Regions from separate parts of the Streptosporangium sp. NPDC049046 genome, predicted to be linked through region 4. Evidence: riboswitches for the same ligand, from Rfam matches in the RefSeq annotation. Region 4 holds a riboswitch; each other region holds the start of a gene.
What was found. Region 4 has a riboswitch for cyclic di-AMP ahead of AB0B96_RS11925 (NlpC/P60 family protein). Riboswitches for the same ligand answer to the same signal wherever they lie in the genome.
Positions count from the first base shown of each region.

Region 1: linked by a shared signal. The riboswitch ahead of AB0B96_RS06980 (CHAP domain-containing protein) and the one ahead of AB0B96_RS11925 (NlpC/P60 family protein) in region 4 are both predicted to bind cyclic di-AMP.
Region 2: linked by a shared signal. The riboswitch ahead of AB0B96_RS01870 (C40 family peptidase) and the one ahead of AB0B96_RS11925 (NlpC/P60 family protein) in region 4 are both predicted to bind cyclic di-AMP.
Region 3: linked by a shared signal. The riboswitch ahead of AB0B96_RS18470 (hypothetical protein) and the one ahead of AB0B96_RS11925 (NlpC/P60 family protein) in region 4 are both predicted to bind cyclic di-AMP.

Region 1 covers NZ_JBEZEZ010000004.1:128,024-132,636, reverse strand. Annotated here, with positions in the region: gene AB0B96_RS06990 (sugar ABC transporter permease) at 1-59, opposite strand, end outside; gene AB0B96_RS06985 (extracellular solute-binding protein) at 143-1,492, opposite strand; gene AB0B96_RS06980 (CHAP domain-containing protein) at 1,923-2,618, opposite strand; cyclic di-AMP (ydaO/yuaA leader) riboswitch at 2,637-2,775, opposite strand; gene AB0B96_RS06975 (hypothetical protein) at 3,504-4,544, shown strand.
Region 2 covers NZ_JBEZEZ010000001.1:446,781-451,393, forward strand. Annotated here, with positions in the region: gene AB0B96_RS01860 (M48 family metallopeptidase) at 1-167, opposite strand, end outside; gene AB0B96_RS01865 (hypothetical protein) at 164-1,012, opposite strand; gene AB0B96_RS01870 (C40 family peptidase) at 1,302-1,886, opposite strand; cyclic di-AMP (ydaO/yuaA leader) riboswitch at 1,969-2,128, opposite strand; gene AB0B96_RS01875 (class I SAM-dependent methyltransferase) at 2,468-3,166, opposite strand; gene AB0B96_RS01880 (NlpC/P60 family protein) at 3,400-4,317, opposite strand.
Region 3 covers NZ_JBEZEZ010000011.1:261,312-265,924, forward strand. Annotated here, with positions in the region: gene AB0B96_RS18460 (hypothetical protein) at 1-457, opposite strand, end outside; gene AB0B96_RS18465 (hypothetical protein) at 982-1,239, shown strand; gene AB0B96_RS18470 (hypothetical protein) at 1,808-2,782, opposite strand; cyclic di-AMP (ydaO/yuaA leader) riboswitch at 2,786-2,922, opposite strand; gene galT (galactose-1-phosphate uridylyltransferase) at 2,995-4,074, opposite strand; gene AB0B96_RS18480 (DeoR/GlpR family DNA-binding transcription regulator) at 4,071-4,613, opposite strand, start outside.
Region 4 covers NZ_JBEZEZ010000007.1:129,562-134,174, forward strand. Annotated here, with positions in the region: gene AB0B96_RS11915 (RDD family protein) at 1-775, opposite strand, end outside; gene AB0B96_RS11920 (amino-acid N-acetyltransferase) at 1,004-1,555, opposite strand; cyclic di-AMP (ydaO/yuaA leader) riboswitch at 2,017-2,164, shown strand; gene AB0B96_RS11925 (NlpC/P60 family protein) at 2,170-3,219, shown strand; gene AB0B96_RS11930 (LuxR C-terminal-related transcriptional regulator) at 3,297-3,497, opposite strand; gene lysX (bifunctional lysylphosphatidylglycerol synthetase/lysine--tRNA ligase LysX) at 4,273-4,613, opposite strand, start outside.

The DNA of each region.
Region 1 (4,613 bases), on a different contig from region 4:
CCGGACCGGCGGGGGCCGGGCCGTGGCGGCGCGGCCGGGGAGTCGACGTGCAGTGTCATCGGTCAGAGCCTTTCAGCGGGGGCAGGCGACCGGCCCGGCTGCGGGATCGCCACAGCCGGGCCGATGCGGGGCGGTACGGGGATCAGCCCGCTGCCTTGACGCCGGCCTCAAGGAACTTGGTCCAGGCCTGGTCGTAGGGGACCGAACCCTGGTCCATGCCCTCGAGGACCTTCTCCACCGCGGTCTTGACCTGGGCGTGCTTCTCGCCGAGGAAGACGGGCAGCAGGTCCTTGACCGAGGCACCGAAGATCTGGCCGGTCGGCGCGTCGTTGAAGAACGGGTTCTTCAGGTCGGCGACCGCCGGGTCCTGCTGGGCGGGGATGGAGCTCGGGAAGGCCGCGGCCTCCTGGAAGGCCATGACGTGGCCCTCCTTGCCGGTGAGGTAGTTCAGAACCTCGGCGGCCTCCTTGGGGTGCTTGCTCTGCTTGGGAACCGCGAGGTAGGAGCCACCCCAGTTGCCCGCGCCGCCGGGCACGGCCGCGACGTCCCACTTGCCCTTGTTGTCGTCACCGGCCGCACCGGAGACCACGCCGAGCATCCAGGCAGGGCAGCCCATGGTCGCGAAGGCGCCCTTCTTGATCGCGGCGTTCCACGGCGGGGTGAACGAGGCGAGCTTGGCGGTCAGACCGGCCTCGCTGAAGTCCTTCACCGTGTCGAAGGAGGTCTTGATGGCCGGGTTGCTCTCGATGATGAGCTGGTTGTTCTTGTCGAAGTAGGCGACGTTGCCGTTCTTCGGCGCCTCCTGCGACAGGATCACGTTGTAGAGCGTGTTCGGGCCGTCGAGGAACTTGGGATCGGTCTTGCCGGGGTTGGCGGCCTTGAACTTCTCACCGATCGCCTTGAAGGCGTTCCAGTCCGGCCAGAGCTTGCCGACCTCCTCGCGGTCGGTGGGCAGGCCCGCCTTCTCGAACAGGTCCTTGCGGTAGCACATGGTCATGCCACCGATGTCGGTGCCCAGGGCGAAGAGCTTGTTGTCGGCGTTGATGCCGTTGTCCCACTTCGCTGCGGGGAAGTCGGCCTTACGGCTGTCCAGCCCGTACTCGGCGAGGTCGGTGAAGAACTGCGGGCGGGCCTTCATGAGACCCATCGCGCCCTCGTCCAGGGCGATGATGTCGGCCGCGCCGCTGCCCGCCTGCAGGCGCTGGAGCAGTTGCGGAAGATAGACGTCCTCGAAACGGTCGGTCAGGTTCTGGTACTTGACCTGGATGTTCGGGTTCGCCGCGTTCCACGTCTCCACGGCCTTGTCGTAGCCGAAGTTCTCACCGCCACCGAAGGTGTGCACGGTGATGGTTACCGGCTCGGCCGGGGCGGAGGAACCGCCCTCCGCGGCGGGTGCCGCCGGCTCGCTGGAGCTACATGACGTGATGGCCAGGGCGGTGGCCGCCATGACCGCGACGGCGGCGAGCTTGCCGTGTCGCTTGTTGTTCAACATTCCGGACCCCTCTCAGGTGGTCGCCCGAACTTCATTGGGAGGCGACATCGCGGACCGGTCCCCGACAAACGCGGTCGTCGCGACGAGATCGTTCCTCAATGTGCTTTTGGGAGCGCTCCCACGAAGAGTGGACGATGGGCAACCAGGACGTCAATATGCCGAAACTCAACCGTTACATCCAGCCGCTTTAGGTGGGACTTTTGGTGTGAAAAGTCGACATACCTCCCACAAGGGTGATTGGGAGCGCTCCCATCTCACGGGCATACCAGTTGGGGCATTTCGTGGCCGTGCGGGGCTCGCGGAGGGGAGAGAGAGGGGCGGGCGGGGTGGAATATGGAATATCGTCAGGGGCACCGCTCGAACGAGCGGTGCCCCTGGGAGTGTGATGACCGGTCCGCGTTCACCGGCGGGGGGCCGGGGCGGCCGGAGGTCAGTCCGAGTAGACCGGGTAGCCGTAACCGACGACCTGGGAGACGGGCCTGACGCGCTCCTCGACGGCGCCGTTGCCGGTGTTGCCCTCGATCGTGGTGATCGTGCCGTTCCCGTTGTCCTTCTTCACGAAGCCGACGTGGTCGATGCCCTCGATGCTCTTGCCGCCGGCCCAGTCGAAGTAGACGACGGCGCCGGGAGTGGGGGCGGTGCCCCAGTGTCCGTTGTTCTTGAACCACTTGGCGTGGGCGACGGTGTAGGCGTCCCAGCCCATCGTGGGGCGGATGCCGGCCGTCTCGCCGACCCAGGAGACGAACATCGCGCACCAGGGGGCGTTGGCGTACTCGTACACGCTCTTGCCGCCGTCGCGGGCCATGGTCTCCTTGGCGCGAGGGCTCGAAACGTACCAGGACTGGAACTTGGTTCCACCACCCTGGGCGTTCTCGCGGACACCGATCTGCTTGGAAGCGATGTCCAGGATCTGTGCGGCGGAGACCTTGGGAAGGCCCTCGGCGATGACCTGCAGGGAGGTCTTCGCGGCCCCGGCGTCCTGCGCGCGGGTGTCGGCGGGCGGTGCGTTCACGACGCCGTGGCCGTCGGCCAGAGCCGCGCCGGTGGTGCCCGTCGCGAGGACGGCGCAGGCGCCCAGGACGGCGCAGACGGCGCGGGGGGTGGAGGTGAGGCGATGCTTGGTCATGCGGGGGTTCGACTCCTTGCTTCGCTTCCATACCGCCTACCGGGTTAGCTGACGGGTTCGGGCTGGGAAGTGCCCTACGACGCATGAGTGCGTTGATTCACCCCAGGAACGTGGTTCCCCGGTTCCGCAGACTTCGCGGATTCGGCGGCCGTGCTCACCGACGGCGGAAGGTTCCGCCGGGTGGAGCGCGGTCGGGCAATGTGACGGCAATGCACAGATCTGTATAGACCTAGACAATTGCCATGAACAGGACGAACGTACGACAACCCGGCAGACGATTACAAGTGGGACACATTGCTCTGACTTGGTAATACGTCCCAAATGAAGGGGTACGGCGGGGTGCCGCCTGGCGAGGGAGGGGGGAGTCGATCACGCCCCTCCGGCGCCGGGCGCACCTTCCTCCGGGGGTGGAGGGGCGTCCGGGATCCCCCGCGTTCACGGCGATCCGGGTTTTCCCGACCCGCCCGAGAGGTGTCGGCCAGGGTGTGCTACCGCGCGTGGGGAGCCCTTCCGCCGAAGATCATATAATCACCATTTTTTAGAACAAGTATTCGATGGTAAAAAGTATGCGGATGGTAGGAGTTCTCCCATGGAAGTGCCGGAGAGCGCACACGGGGCCCGGCGGCTCACGACCATGCCCGAGGAGGTTCTCGCGGCCTCCAGGTGATCGGGGTCCACGGCCGGCGCCTCCCCGCCCGGCCCGCGACGATGAATCGTCGTGGCCCCGCCGACGCCGGCCCGCCCGACGGACATCCGGTCGTATCCGATCTCGGACGGTGGCGGCGGAGAGGTAAAGACCAGAGAGATCATCTGCAATCTCGCGTGGTCGGTTGTTCACCCGCAGTTCCCTGCTCCTTAAGGCCACCGGGTTAGGTTGTGCCAGTCGTGAACGGGTCATCGCCCGGCGTGGAGGACGGTCGAGACCACGCGCGGGAGCAGGATTCGACCATCGCCTGGGTGGAGTCCCCGCTGCAGATGCTCTGCGCGGTGGAGGCCCACCATGCCGGGCTGCTCGGCGCCCGCAGCCATCTCGTCCCCCGGGCGAAACTCCGCCCGCTGGCCGTGACAGGCCGCGAACTCGGCCGCCTCACCCTGCCGAGAGGGCTTGAGCTCACCCCGGCGCGCCCGGACATGCCCCGGCCGCGCCGGGGGGAGACCTGGGCGGTGGGCGACGCCTTCTCCGGCAAGGTCCAGTTCCGCTGGCTCACCGCGTCCCCCGGCCGGATCGTGATCGTCGACGACGGGCTCGCCACCATCAGGCTCCTGGAACTGCTCACCGGCAGGACGGGAACGCCCCTGCTGAGGGCGAGGGGGAAGGCGGGGAGGCTCAGGACCGTCCTCGCCACGGCGGCCGGGCTCAGGCTGCGCGCCGCCGCCCGCGCGGGGCGGTTGTCGATCTTCACCGCGCTGCCGGTGCCCTCCGACCTGGCGAAGGCCGTACGTGCCAGGGGAGTCGAGCTGGTCACCCACGACTTCGCCTGGTTGCGGTCCCAGCCGCTGCGAAGGCCCCGCCCCGCCGAGCGCACCGTCGTCCTCGGCACCTCGCTGGTCCGCAACGGCCTGATCCACCGCGAACGCTACTTCGGCTGGCTGGCCGGGCTCGGATCGGCCGAGCCGGTGGCCTACTTCCCGCACCGCCGCGAGGACCCCGGCGACCTGGCCCGGGTCGGGGAGCAGCCGGGAATCACCGTCTACGACGGCGGGATCCCCGCCGAGATGACCCTGCGCGGCCTGGCCGCCGAGCAGCGGGTGCTGAGCCTGCCGTCCACCGCGGTCACCTCCCTGCGGGTCCTGCTCTCGGCCCGGGGGGTCGCCGTGGAGACGGTGGACGTTCCCGACGAGTGGTGGACGGCCGAGGCGGCGCCGTCACTGCGCTCCCACCTGTCGAGGTTCGCCCATCACGACACGGGAGTCACCGGGTCATGACCCGACGGCCGAGGCCGGGCGGGCTCGCCGCTCGCGCCACGCACACCGTGCCCGTACACGAAACCGGGG
Region 2 (4,613 bases), on a different contig from region 4:
GCGGTGAAGTCGCGGGCCGGATCAGGGGTGACGGGCGGAGCTCCGTCGGGCAGCACGCTCCAGGGCGTGGTGAACGCCACGACCGCCAGCGTGACCGCCCCCAGGCCGGCCGTCGCCCATCCCGCCGACCGCACGCCCGAGGGCGCGTCCTTCGTGCTCAGCGTCACGTGAGTTCCTTCCCGAGGTAGTCGCGCCAGGATGCGGTGAACTCGGCCGGCGACAGGCCGAGCGCGCTCCCGACATCGCTACCGTAGAGCCTCACCAGCGCCTTCTCCCCGAAGCGCTCCGCGACGAACCGGCAGGCGAGCCACGCCTCCTCGTACGCCTGCGCGAGCCTCGGCGCACCGGGGGCGAAGTCGGCCGGTCCCGGCAGACGCTCGGGCAGGACGCCCGCGCGCACCTCGGCGGCCAGCTCGGCGGCGGCCGTGCGCACCGCGATCCCGGCGTCGCGGTAGCCCACGTAGTCGGCGAAGCCCTCCGACAGCCACATCGGCACCCGGCCACCACGGGTCGCGCCGGTGGCCACGTGGGCGAGCTCGTGGGTGATCACCACGTCCCTGCCGGTCTCGGTGAGCCTGGCGTATCCCGAGGGCAGGACGATCACCCGGTCCGCGGTCGCCATCGCGGCCAGGCCGCGGGTGCTGCCGGCTCCGGCGAGCGTCGCGGCCTCGGCGTCGTCGGCGGGAAAGAGGATCACCGCGGGGACCGGCCCCCAGATCTCCGCGATCGTCGCGCGGGCGCGGTCGGCCCTCGCCGCCAGATCCCGCAGGACGGCGTCGGGGACGCCGTGGCCGATCACGAGGGAGTGCTCGCCCGTGACGGTGACGGCGGCACCCGGCCACAGGTCGCGGAGGTCGCCCGGGTCCCGGAGGAGGCGCCGGGCGTCGTACGGGCCGTGCGGGAGGAGCGGGGCGGCTCCGGCCAGGAGGGGGCCCGTCCCGGCGAACGGACCGGCGCTCATCAGCGCCAGCATCCCGGCGAGCACGGCGCGGCGCCCTTTCGGGACGGACATACGAGCCGATGGTACTTGACCGGCATCTCGACCGGCATGGAGCGGCCCCGGCCCTCCTGGTGGAGGGCCGGGGCCGCTTTTCCGTGCTCGGGCGTGTGCTTTCGGCACGCGCTTTCGACGCGCCTCCGGCGTGTGCCCGGACGCGGGCTCGGGCTCCCGTACTCGGGCGCGGTGCTCAGGCACCGTGCTCGGGTCCGGCGCTCGGGCGCCGTGCTCGGGTCCGGCACTCGGGTTCGGAGTTCGGGAGCCGCGCTCGACGCGGTCCCGGGTCCCCCACCCGGGCGCGGGCTCAGGCTCCGGGCCGTGCCGCTCCGGCGAAGGAGGACTTGTAGTAGCCCGCCAGCTTCACGACACGAACCGTCTTGCCACTGCTCGGCGAGTGGACCATCCTGCCCTTGCCGACGTACATGCCGACGTGGCCCTTCCCGCTGAAGAACATCAGGTCACCGGGGCGCAGTTTGCTCCACGAGACCTTCTTCTTGATCGCCCTGTACTGGCTGTGCGTGACCCTGGGGAGGGACACACCCGCCTTCTTCCAGGCGTACCGGACGAGCCCCGAGCAGTCGAACGCTCCGGGCCCGGAGGCTCCCCAGCGGTAAGGGGTGCCGATCTGCTTCTTGGCCGTCGAGACCGCCTTACCGGCCCGTACCTTCTGTCGTGCCGCCTTGCTCATCTTGGCCTTGGCCTTCACCTTGGCCTTCGCCGTGGCCTTGGCCTTCGCCGTGGCTGTGGCCGAGGCCTGAGTGACGGTCTTGGTGGTGCTTTCGGTCTTCTCAGAGACGCCGGCCGCACTGTTGACCAGGATCTCGGGAGGACCGTCCGCCGCCTGCGCCGCCGTGGGCCCGAGGGTGACCGCTCCGGCTGAGGCGGTCAACGTGAGGGCGATACCGCCGAGGGAAAGGCGGAAAAGGCGCGACAGACGAGGGTTGTGCAGGGTGCTGGACAGGATTTCTCCTTGGGGCTTCCACTGATGCCTACCGGGTTAGCTGACGGATTCGGGCTTGGAAGATGCCCTACGGCATAAACATGCCGATTCACCCCTGGCCGCAGCGTGCTGGGCCTTTTGGGTCCCCGGTTCCATGCCTCCTGGCTGCATGGATTCGGCGGGCCGCCGTAATGATCTCCACCCCCGGGTGGGGGCACGGCGGCCGGCTGGATTCTTATAAGGGAACCGGCCCGAAGACCGACATTCGCCGCGACGGCGTGGCTTGCACGTCGCGACGCCAGAAGTTACCCCGATCCCCAACGTTCGGCAAAGCATTCCCCAAATCCGGGAGAGCCGACACCCTTCTTGATCTTCCTGTTATCCCTGCTTAATGGCCATTTATGCTAATGAGATATGACCCTCGTCACATCCTTCGCATCACGCCCGGCAAATCACGGTTTCGTAATGTTCGTCACACTCATCGCGATCCACTGATGATGGACCGTTCCCGGACGGTCGGCCGGACGCTCTCAGCGCCTGACACAGGTGTAGGCCCCGTAGATCGACTGCTGGAAGTCCGCCTCGACGATCTCGAAGCCGGCGGCGTCCAGCATCGGTTCGAGCAGCCATCTGAAGGTGCTGTACTCGGTGCGCAGATGCTCGGCGTAGTCCTCGCGCGTGTAGCCGAGCGCGGGGTCGTCCGCCGCGCCGTCGAGCCAGCGGCCGAACACGGCGTCGGCCTCGTCCGGCCGGAAGTCGAAGATCAGGTCACGCAGGCGCAGGACGCCCCCCGGCCGTACGATCCGCGCGACGCGGTCGAGCGCGACGGCCTTCCAGAGGTCGGGGAGCTGATGGAGTGCGTGGCGGGTGTAGACCGCGTCGGCGGGCGGCCCGGTGTGCTCGTAGGACAGGAAGCCCGCCCGCACGCACTCGACGGCGGAGAGCCCGTTCTCGGCGGCACGGGCGGCCAGGAAGTCGTGCATCGCCGGGGAGACGTCCACCGCCACCACCCGCGAGAACCGCCGCGCCGCGGCCAGGGCGAACTGTCCGGTCCCCGCGCCGAACTCCACCACCGTCGCGCTCTCCCCCACGCCGTGCCTCGCGAGCACGGCGAGGTCCTCTTCGGGGTCGGGCCTGCCCTGCTTCCGGTCGAACCCGGCGACGAACGCGGCGTCGAGGTGCTCAGGTCCGGCGTACGCGAGCTCGTCGGGTATCCATGGTTTGATCATGTTCCGATGCTCGCAGCAGCACCGCGCCCGGCACATCCGGTTTTTCCCGGCACCTCACCCGGCCGGGAGCCGCGCCGTCGCCTCGCAGGCCACTGCGGACGGAGCCGCCGTGGGGCCGCTGAGCCACAGGGGAGCACCGGGGGACCGCCTGGGGCACCGGGCGCCACCGGGGAGCCATGGCGGCCACTGACGGCCACTGACAACGCTGCAGGGCAACGCTGCGGGGGCAACGCTCAGGGGCGGACGGCTCCGACGATGCGACGGCCGTAGGACGACAGCGGAACGGTCTTGACGACGTCGCCCGTCTGCGGGGCGTGCACGATCTGGCCGTTGCCCGCGTACATGCTGACGTGGCCGAGGCCCTCGCTGAAGATGAGGTCGCCGGGCTGGAGGTCGCTCAGGGAGACCTTGCGGCTCGCACCCCAGCTCCACTGCTCCCAGGTCGTCCGGGGAAGGGAGACTCCCCCGTTGCGCCAGGCGCTCTGGACCAGACCGGAGCAGTCCCAGCCGCTGGGACCCGTGCCGCCGTACCGGTAGGGCTTGCCGATCTGGGCGAAGGCGAACTGCAGGGCGGCGCGGGCGTTGCCCGAGGCTGAGCCGGTGTACTGGACCCCGGTGCTCTGCGGGTTGCCCACCTTGAAGGCGTTGAGCTCGCGCAGGAGCTTCGTCTGTGCCCTCACCATCTTTTCGGCCTTGGCCTTCTCCTCGGCCAGCTCGTCCCGCGTCTTGTCGGCGTCGACCAGGGCCTTCTTCGCCTCGTCCCGGCCGATCCGCAGCGCCTTGGTGGCCTCGTCGAAGGCGTTCAGCGACTGGGCGCGGGAGGTGGACATCTGGTCGGCGGCCGCCAGGCCGCTCAGCAGGGCACCGGGGTCGGACTGGTAGATCATGCCTTCCCAGCCGTTGATCGACCCGACCTGGTAGCTGCTGACGGCCATCGAGACGAGCTCCTTGCGCAGCCCGGCGACCTGCTTGTTCTGGCGGGTCAGATCGGCGTTCAGATCGCCGTACTTCTTCCTGGCCCGCTTCCACTTCTCCGAGGCCTGGTTGTACTTCTCGACGATCTGGTCGGCCTGCTCGTTGAGCTTCTCCAGCTTCTTCTTCGCCTCGGCGGGGGTCGGCCTCAGCTGGGCGGACGCTCCGCTCACCGGCATCGTCAACAACGCGAGAGCGAGCCCTACCGCCACCGGTATCCGAATCAGTCCAACCGGCAAACCCGCCACGGCCACGTCAACGCCTCCCGACTGCACCAGACCTGCGGCGAATAGTACAGAAGAAGTAATGGTTGACTCACCTTTTCACCGGGTTTGCTCCTTGTTCGCAGGTGACCGCTTTACCCGCGGCCGACGGTTTTCTCCCCGGAGGGCGTCGTCGGCCGCGGGAGACGGCCCTGTCAGGAGCGGTACCTCGGCCGCAGGGGGGCACCGCGGGAAGCGCCCTCTGGGAACAG
Region 3 (4,613 bases), on a different contig from region 4:
TCGGGTTGGGAGTCCGGATCCAGAGCTGCCCGAAGTTGCTGCCGCCGCGCACTTTGACCGTTCTCATGACCGAATACGCCTTGGAGCCGCCGTCGCAGATTTTGCCGTATCTACCCCGCTGGGCCTCCCAGTTGTTCGCGTTCGCGAAGTAAAGGTCCGGAAAGATGCACCCGCCCTTGGGGAAGCCGTTCTCGCGGATCACGATGGACCGCAGCTGCGCGGACTTGGAGGACTTGTAGGCCCAGGTGGTGGTCACCTTGATCGGGTAATTCCGGCCACGGTGGTCCTTGATCGCGACATAGGTGATCACGGACTGGACCGGCTTGACTCGCTTGACGTAGCTGATTTTTTGGTTGGGTGCGGCGTGTGCGGCGGGTGCCACGAGCAGCCCGGCTCCGAGGGCGGCGGTGAGAGCCACTCCGATCGTGGGAAGCCGGAATCGCGTAAGGGGTCGCACTGGTTCTCCTTCACCATGCAAGGCGTTTCTGGACAAACGATCATCTGACCGGTCGGCAGGTACTTTCGAGAAGCGTGGTCAGGCCGAAGGGTGAGCGTCGAGCCGGGTGAAGATGGAGCCGGCTGGCTGCGCGGGCGCTGAGCACGTGGCCCTCGCACATCCGCATTTCGGCGCTGCCCCGATAACGACGTCAGCCGAAACGCCGAGAACGGACACGACGCCTGCGATCCTCTTCTGCTTGCTGGTCGCTACAATTCCCTTCCCTTCAAGCGTTTTTCGAGTTTTGCGCCGACCGAAATCTATACGACCTTGGTATATTCAGAGAATATGGTCGGCATACGGGCGCTGGATCCTGCCGGGTCCTGCGCGCCAGGTGATGACGGTGCGGACATGGTCGGGCCCGTGCCTGGATCGACCAGTGGAACCTGATCTCGGCTGAACCCGCGCCCGGTCCTGCAACAGGCTCAAGCGGGCCACTGCGAGCCGGCGACCTGGAAGGTGACCGATCGTTTCTTTCCGAACCCGTGACGGTCGTGCCTCCCGACGTCAAGATGGTTCGGATCAAGACCCATGCTCACACCGGCACCGGATTTCATGAAAGCTCCAACACGTATGCGTTCCGACACCCGGCAGACGTGCGGGCGGTGGGCTACTTCAGGAACCACGCTCGGACGAGGGTAACGCTAATCAAGATCAAAGCGTTCTATACGAATGGCTTCGACGGGAATGCGCTGATCGCCCCGGCCATCAATAACAGCAAAGGCTCTTTCCGTAAGGATTGAATAACCAATGGTTATGCGCCTCGATGATGAGGTGATCTCAGAGAAATAATTCGGGCAGTTGCGGATATCCGGTACGCCGCCCGTGGCGTTTCGGGCCTTTCGGGAGAACTCGCCGAAGGCCGGAGAGAAAGACGCGGAGCCTCCGGTGGATGAGTTCTCATCACAAGAAGCCGCAGCGGTGCGGCTTTGGACGAGGGAAGGTTCGCCTGCCGCAAGTGCCTGGGCCCGGGACCGATGGATCCGGCGAGGGCGTCGTCCGGCTCGGGAACCGCTGGGTGACCGGGTGGTGCCGGATGCGAAAAGCCGGCCTCCAATCTGTCTTCGTTGGTCGCCCCCCTGCCGCGCCGGGTGACCTACGGGCGCAACCGGGCCACCTCCCATCCGTCACTCGATCAACTGGTCGGACTCAGGACCTGCTCGTCCAGGGGAACCCGTCCTGCGCGTCCGTGCAGGACTCCGCCGCCCTACGCTCTATCGCGCGCCAACCGAAGATCATGAAGCGGGAAGTCCGCGAAGCGTCCTGAGAGGACCTTGCGACAAGATCACCGCAGGGCAGAAGTCTGGTGGTTCAGTACATCGAGATGTGCGGATGGTCGAAGTGGTTGGCCGTGATGCCGCCTCGGTTCGACATGAACCTCCAGCCGGAGCCGTGGTTGATGCGCTGGCGCCAGATCACGTACTTCACGCCGAGCTTGGCCTTGTTCTTGATGGCCCAGGCGGCGATCTCGTCGCCGAGCGCGAGGTTGGCGGCCGTGGGCATCGCGCCACCGGCGCTCATCATGAAGTCGCAGGCGCGGCCCAGAGGATGCTCGCCGCCGTCGTTGACGGCCCGGTAGCAGCCGACCGAGTACGGCAGGTTGAAGCGCCTCATGACGGCGTCGCGCATGATCCGGGTGCGGTCGGTGATGTTGTCGGGGCCGGTGGGCAGTTGCGGCGCCCAGCTGCCGTCGGCGCGACGGCCGGAACCGGTGGGGGCGAGCCGGTCGAGCTTGTTCTTCATGTCGCGGATCAGCTTCTCGGCCTTCTCTCGCTGCGCCTGCACCTCCTTGGCCTCGTCGCCGATCTCGTCGGTGAGCCTGGCGGCCGTCTCGGCCGCCCGCTTCCTGCGGTCGATGCTGTTGACGAAGCCCTCCAGGTGGGCGGCCTGCTGGGCGGTGAGCTGCTCCATCACCGCGGCGGCGCCCATGTCGCCGGAGAACATCAGCGCGGGCAGCCCTCCGCCGCTGCTCTGGTAGCGCAACTGGACGATGGAGTCGACCTCCCGCTTGGCCTCGACGTAGGTCTTCTCGGCCTTTTCCAGGTTCTGCTTGGCGACGATCTCGGCCTTCTGCGCCATCTTGAGCGACTCGCGGGTGGCCGCGTAGGTCTCGATCAGCTTGTCGACCTGCTTGCCGAGCTTGGCCAGCTCGGCGCGGAGCTTGGCCTCGGTGGGCTTGGGGTCCGCGCTTCCGGCGGTGGGGGCGCCGATGGTGAACACGACGATCGAGCTCAGGCAGAGGGCCAGAGACGCACGCCGACGGAACGTGGGGGACGGGGCCGCCACGCACTCTCCTCTCCTTACGCCTACCGGGTTAGCTGACGGGTTCGGGCTGGAGGAAGCCCTTCCACCGAAGTGGTTTCACCCCAGGTGCGGTGGTTCCCCGGCTCCCGGGCAAGGTGCCCGGGATTAGGCAAATCAGCGTTTACAGCCGATGTGGGAAGGATAGTAGTGGTAAACAGCAGGTCATGCGACCTCAAGACGAGACCAAGCGGTAATCAGTTCGTGACAACAGAGCGCAGCAGTTGTGCTGTCGCCTCGGGCGACACGTCGTTCACGAAGGCGCCCATCGCCGACTCCGACCCGGCGAGGTATTTCAGCTTGTCCGGCGCGCGGCGGATGCTGAACAGCTCCATGTGCGCGTACGACAGATCGCGGCCGGTGGAGACCGGTGCCTGGTGCCAGGCCGCGACGTACGGCATGGGCACGCCGAAGATCCCGTCGAGGCGGCGGAGCACGTCGGTGTAGAGGGGGCCGAACGCCGCGCGTTCCCCGGCGTCCAGCGCGACCAGGTCGGGGACCCTGCGGTGCGGGTAGAGGTGGACCTCCACGGGCCAGCGCGCCGCGGCGGGGACGAAGGCCGTCCAGTGCTCGTTCGAGCCCACCACCCGGATCTCGGCCGCACGCTCCGCGGCCAGGACGTCGGCGAACAGGTTGCCGCCCGTCCGCTCCCTGTGGCGCTCGGCCGCCCCGAGGGTGAGCCTGGTGCGCGGGGTCACGTAGGGGTACGCGTAGATCTGGCCGTGCGGGTGGGCCAGGGTGATGCCGATCTCCGCCCCCCGGTTCTCGAAGCAGAAGACCTGCTCCACGCCGGGCGTCGCCGACAGCTCCGCCGTACGGTCGACCCAGGCCTCCATGACCAGTTCGACCCGCTCGGGGGAGAGCCGCGAGAACGCGGAGTCGTGCTCGGAGGTGAAGCAGACCACCTCGCACCTGCCGACCCCCGGACGGACCTCGCTCAACCCTCCGATCGGCCGGTGGTCGCCCGGCTGGGCGGAGAACGAGGGGAACCGGTTCTCGAAGACCACCACCTCGTAGTCGGAGGAGGGGACCTCGGTGAGATTGCCCGGAGTCGAGGGACAGAGCGGGCACTCGTTGGCGGGGGGAAGGAAGGTGCGGCCCTGGCGGTGCCCGGCCACCGCGATCCACTCCTCGGTGAGCGGGTCGTAGCGCAGCTCGGAGGCGGCGGGACGGGGCGGCAGGTCGCGCCGGTCGGGTGCCGTGCGGTCGGCGTCGTCGCGCCGGTCGAAGTAGAAAAGCTCCCGGCCGTCGGCCAGGTGGGTGATCGTACGCTTCATCGGCCGGCGATCTCGCTCTCGCGCTGGGGGTCGGTGATGATCATCTCGCCCACCGAGGCGGCGAGCTCCTCGCGGGCCTTCTCGGTCATGCCGGAGTCGGTGACCACGATGTGGGCCTCGGCCAGCTCGGCGATCGTGCTGATGCCGACCGTGCCCCACTTGGTGTGGTCGGCGAGCACCACCAGGCGGTGCGCGGAGGCGACCAGTTCGCGGTTGGTCTCGGCCTCGAGCAGGTTGGGGGTGGTGAACCCGGCGCGGGTGCTCATACCGTGCACGCCGAGGAAGAGGGTGTCGACGTGCAGGCCGCGGATCGCCGAGACCGCGACCGGACCGACCAGCGCGTCGGAGGGGGTGCGGACCCCGCCGGTCAGCACGACCGTCTGGTCGGCCCTGGGGGAGCGGTGGAAGACGTCGGCGACCCGGATCGAGTTGGTGATCACGGTCAGCTCGGGCACGTCGACGAGGTGGTGGGCGAGCGTCCAGGTCGTGGTGCCCGCGGAGAGCGCGACGGCGGTGGCCGGCCGGACGAGCCGGGCGGC
Region 4 (4,613 bases):
TGAGGAGCCCGGCGAGGAAGGTCCCGCTCCCCTCCGTGATCGACGTGCCGTCGAAGGTGGGGGCGGTCACGAGCATCGCGGTCAGCACCAGGCTGATGATGACCCCCGGGATCGCCAGGATGATCCCGTCGACCAGCCTCGCCAGCAGACGCTGCCACCACTCCGCGAGCGGGGCGGGCGCCCCGGGAGGACCGCCGTACGGCTGGCCGTAGCCCTGCTGCCCGTAGCCGGGCTGCTGGCCGTAGCCCTGCTGGCCGTAGTCGGGCTGCTGGCCGTAACCCTGCTGGCCGTACTGCTGCCCGTAGTCCGGCTGCTGACCGTAGCCGGGCTGCTGGGCCCCCTGCTGGCCGTAGCCCGGCTGCTGGCCGTAAGCCTGCTGGCCGTAACCGGGCTGGGACTGCTGACCGTAGCCCGACTGCTCGTGGGACGCCTGCTGGCCGTAACCGGGCTGCTGCTGCCCGTACGACCCCGTCCCGCCCTGCTGGCCGTACCCGCCGGTCCCGCCCTGCTGGCCATAACTGGGCTGCTGGCCGTAACCCTGCTGCTGGGACTGCTGGCCGTAGCCGGGCTGCTGCTGCCCGTACGACCCCGTCCCGCCCTGCTGGCCGTAGCCCTGCTGCTGGGACTGCTGCCCGTAGTCGGGCTGCTGGCCGTAACCCTGCTGGCCGTAACCGGGCTGCTGGCCGTAGCCCTGCTGCCCGTAACCCTGGCCGTAGCCGGGCTGGCTCTGTCCTGGGCCGGTGTTCGGCTGTGAGGCCTCCGACCGATATCCCATGACCGTTACGTCGGGATCGAGTTCGCCAGCGGCTCGACCCGCGTTGTGCTGTCCGTAATCCGGGTGTCCCGACGGTGTGCGATCGCGGTCGGGATCATCCTGTGGATACGGCGGCTGTCCGGTGCTCACCGCGTCACCTCACTTAGACTGCGCATGTGGCAAATGTCAGACGCACATGCTTGCTGCTGCACAAGGTATCGACATAGGTATCGACAGTCACCTTTCCGATCAGTCAGCTCCAAAGTCATCACAGTCGGGCTCACGTGTCAGGTGGAGCAGCATCCGGGTGTTTCCCAAGGTGTTGGGCTTGACGTGCTCCAGATCGAGAAACTCCGCCACGCCCTCGTCGTAGGAGGCGAGAAGCTCCGCGTAGACCGCGGGAGCGACGGGCGTGCCCTGGATCTCGCGGAAACCGTGCCTGGCGAAGAAGTCGACCTCGAAGGTGAGGCAGAAGACCCGGCGCAGGCCCAGCTCCGCGGCCGTGCGAATGAGGGCGGAGACGATCCGGTGGCCGATTCCCATCCCGCGACGGGTCGGATCGACGGCCACGGTGCGGATCTCGGCAAGATCCTCCCAGAGGACGTGGAGAGCCCCGCAGCCGATGACCGCCCCCTCGGCGTCGGTGGCGACCCAGAACTCCTGAACGTCCTCGTACAGGGTGACGGTGGCCTTCTCCAGCAGGCGGGGGCCGACGCCGCCGTAGGTGTCGACGAGCCGCCTGATCGCGCGGACGTCCGGGGTCCGGGCACGACGGACCGAGACCTCGGCGGCCTTGGCGATCTCCGCGACCTCGGCCGCCGCGGGCAGGGGCGGGTCAGGCTCCGCCCCCTCGGGTCCCGCGCGTCGCTCCCCGCCGCCCGGGGTGCTCACGACCGGCACGGGAGAATGCTCAGCAAGCTGCTCCATGACCGTTCAGCGTACGTCCTCACCGGTCTTCAATTACGGCTCCTCCTTAACTCGCGGCACACCCCCCTCACATGACCGCCGGTAATCGCTTTACCACACTGGGCGCGCGGCATCTCACGTGTGCCACAACTCACCTTTGGTACGGTCCCGGACCTGGGAAGACCTTCCCCGCACCCCCCGCCGGGGAGGTAAAGGCAGCGTAATGGCCATGTTGATCATATTGACATGTGATCTTTCCGTGACACTTCAGTTGCGGAACCTCCACTGAATTCGCAGTTCTGGTTGAGCAGGAACCACGGGTGCACTAATCTCCGTGCTCGATGTCAGAGACGTAAAAGCCTGACCCGCCGAATCCCTCACCACGGGGAACCGGGGACCCACCACGTCCTTGGGGGTGAATCCGAGTGCCACCGGCGCACTCGGTAGGGCTGCCTCCGGCCCGAACCCGTCAGCTAACCCGGTAGGCGGCCGAGGAGAGGAGCCCGTTGGTGAAGCGCGAGCGCGACCGCGGAGGAAAGAACGCGGGCGACGACGCCCGCCGTCGAGAACGCGCGCCGCGCGGGCTGCGCCGCCGCATGGCGGTGATCGGCCTGGCATTCGCCACCCTCACTCTCGGCACACCGACGGTCGCGGCCACCGCCGACCCCGAACCCAGCCTCCAGCAGCTGGCCAAGCAGGCCGAGAAACTGCACGAGGAGATCGGCGTCCTCGCCGAGCGGTACAACGGCGAGCGGGTCAAGCTCAGGCAGGCCCAGCGGGCCGCGGAGAGCGCCGAGAAGATCCTCGCGTCGAGCGAGTCGGAGCTGGCCTCCCGTCGCACCAAGGCCACCCTCCTGGCGCAGAGCACCTACATGTCGGGCGGCCTGAACTCCGGACTCGCCTTCACACAGGCGACGGACCCCGACACCTTCCTCGATCAGGCCACCACCAACTACGCGCTCCAGCAGCAGCAGAGCGAGGAGGTCGCCCAGGTCGCCCGGGCGATCGAGGCCGCCGAGCGGGCGAAGGCCGGCGCCAAGGCGAGGACGTCGGAGGTCAAGAAGCTCCTGGCGGAGATCGACGGCAACCGGACCAAGATCGAGCGTCTGGTCGCGCGGGTCGAGAGCGACCTGTTCAGCGAGGTGCGTGCCAGGGCCGTCGGCAACAGGGGCGCCCGGGTGAAGACCAACGTGCCCATCGTGGGAAGCGGCAAGGCCGCGGAGGCGACCCGCTGGGCGCTCACCCAGCAGCTCAAGCCGTACGTCTGGGGCGCCGAGGGTCCCAACTCCTTCGACTGCTCCGGGCTGGTCATGTGGGCCTACCAGAAGGTCGGCATCAGCCTGCCGCACTACACCGGCGACCAGTGGACCGCCGGCACCCACGTCTCCAGGAAAGAGCTACGCCCCGGAGACCTGGTCTTCTTCTACAGCGACCTGCACCATGTCGGGATCTACATCGGCGCGGGCCTGATGGTCCACGCGCCCCGGACGGGTGACGTCGTCCACATCACCACGATCGACAACCGGCCCTTTGTCGGAGGCGTCCGCATCGCCGCCTGAGCGTGCCCCACCCCGCCCCCCTGCCCTGTCCGCACGCGTGCCCGGCCCGACCTGCCGGGCACGCGTGCGGTGCCGTGTCAGATCAGGCGACGGCGTGCGGCCCAGGCGACGGCCTCGATCGCCGTGGCGACACCGATGCGGTCGCAGATGCCTCTCAGCCTGCGCCTGACGGTCCGCCCGCTGATGTCGAGGCGACGCCCCACCCGATCGACCGTGACACCCTTGGCGAGCTCAGCCAGCAGCACGAGATCGTCATCGCTGAGACCGATATCGCTCATGCCCAGGGGGCTGTCGCCATGGCGTGAATCCACTTCTGGATATGCCATCAAGAGTCACTCCCCCCACTCTGGAAACCGGGTGCGAGACGCCGGAAATGAATACCGTCCGCCAGGAACGGTAAACGCCTTGTTCAAAGGTCGTCAAGTTCCGCTCTTCATAGCGCGCGTCCAGTATTGACATAGTAGGCGCTACATGAAGTACTCATGATATGTCAGTGCCTTTGCGGCTATGTCATGACCCATCCCGAGCACGAGCCGGCAGGTACCCCTGGCTGCGGTGATCGAAGTCCTGGCAGAACAAGGTTTCGCGGGAGCCCTCGCCCCGCCGGGCGCGCCGGAGCGGGTCCTCCGGAGATCCGGACTGCCCGCATTTCTCGGTAAAAACCGATCTCTTCCCGATAGTCTTCGGCGGCCATCACCATCCGCCACCTTGACGACACGCCGCGAAAAAGACGGAAATATAGGGGTCGAGGAAGCGGCTTCGCGGCATTCGTGAAGTATCACGCGGTGACGATGGGACGCGAAAGCGATATTGGACGTGCTGGAAATGGATTTCTGATCCGCACGGAAAGGCGTCCGGCATTATGGGGGACCATGGGCGCGACGACCGTTTCCAGCCCTCAGCTCTCGTCCCGTCCGTCCCGTCCGTCTCGTCGACGGCCCCGCGGCACTCACGGCGGTCTCACCGCGCCACCACATGAAAACGGCGCCGGCCCCGGGCGGTGCCCGGGGCCGACGCCACCACAAGATCCCTGCGTGCCGCCCTTCGCCGTGCTCAGGCGGTCGGCTTGACCAGCGGGAACAGGATGGTCTCGCGAATGTTCTTGCCGGTGAAGGCCATGATGAGACGGTCGATCCCGAGCCCCATGCCACCGGTGGGCGGCATCGCATATTCCAGGGCGGTGAGGAAATCCTCGTCAAGCTGCATGGCCTCCGCGTCGCCGCCCGCGGCGAGCAGGGACTGCTCGGTGAGGCGGCGGCGCTGCTCGACCGGGTCGTTCAGCTCCGAGTAACCGGTGCCCAGCTCGGTACCGAAGCCGATCAGGTCCCACTTCTCGGTGAGGAGGGGGTTGTCCCGGTGGTTGCGTGCCAGCGGGGAGGTCTCCAGCGGATAGT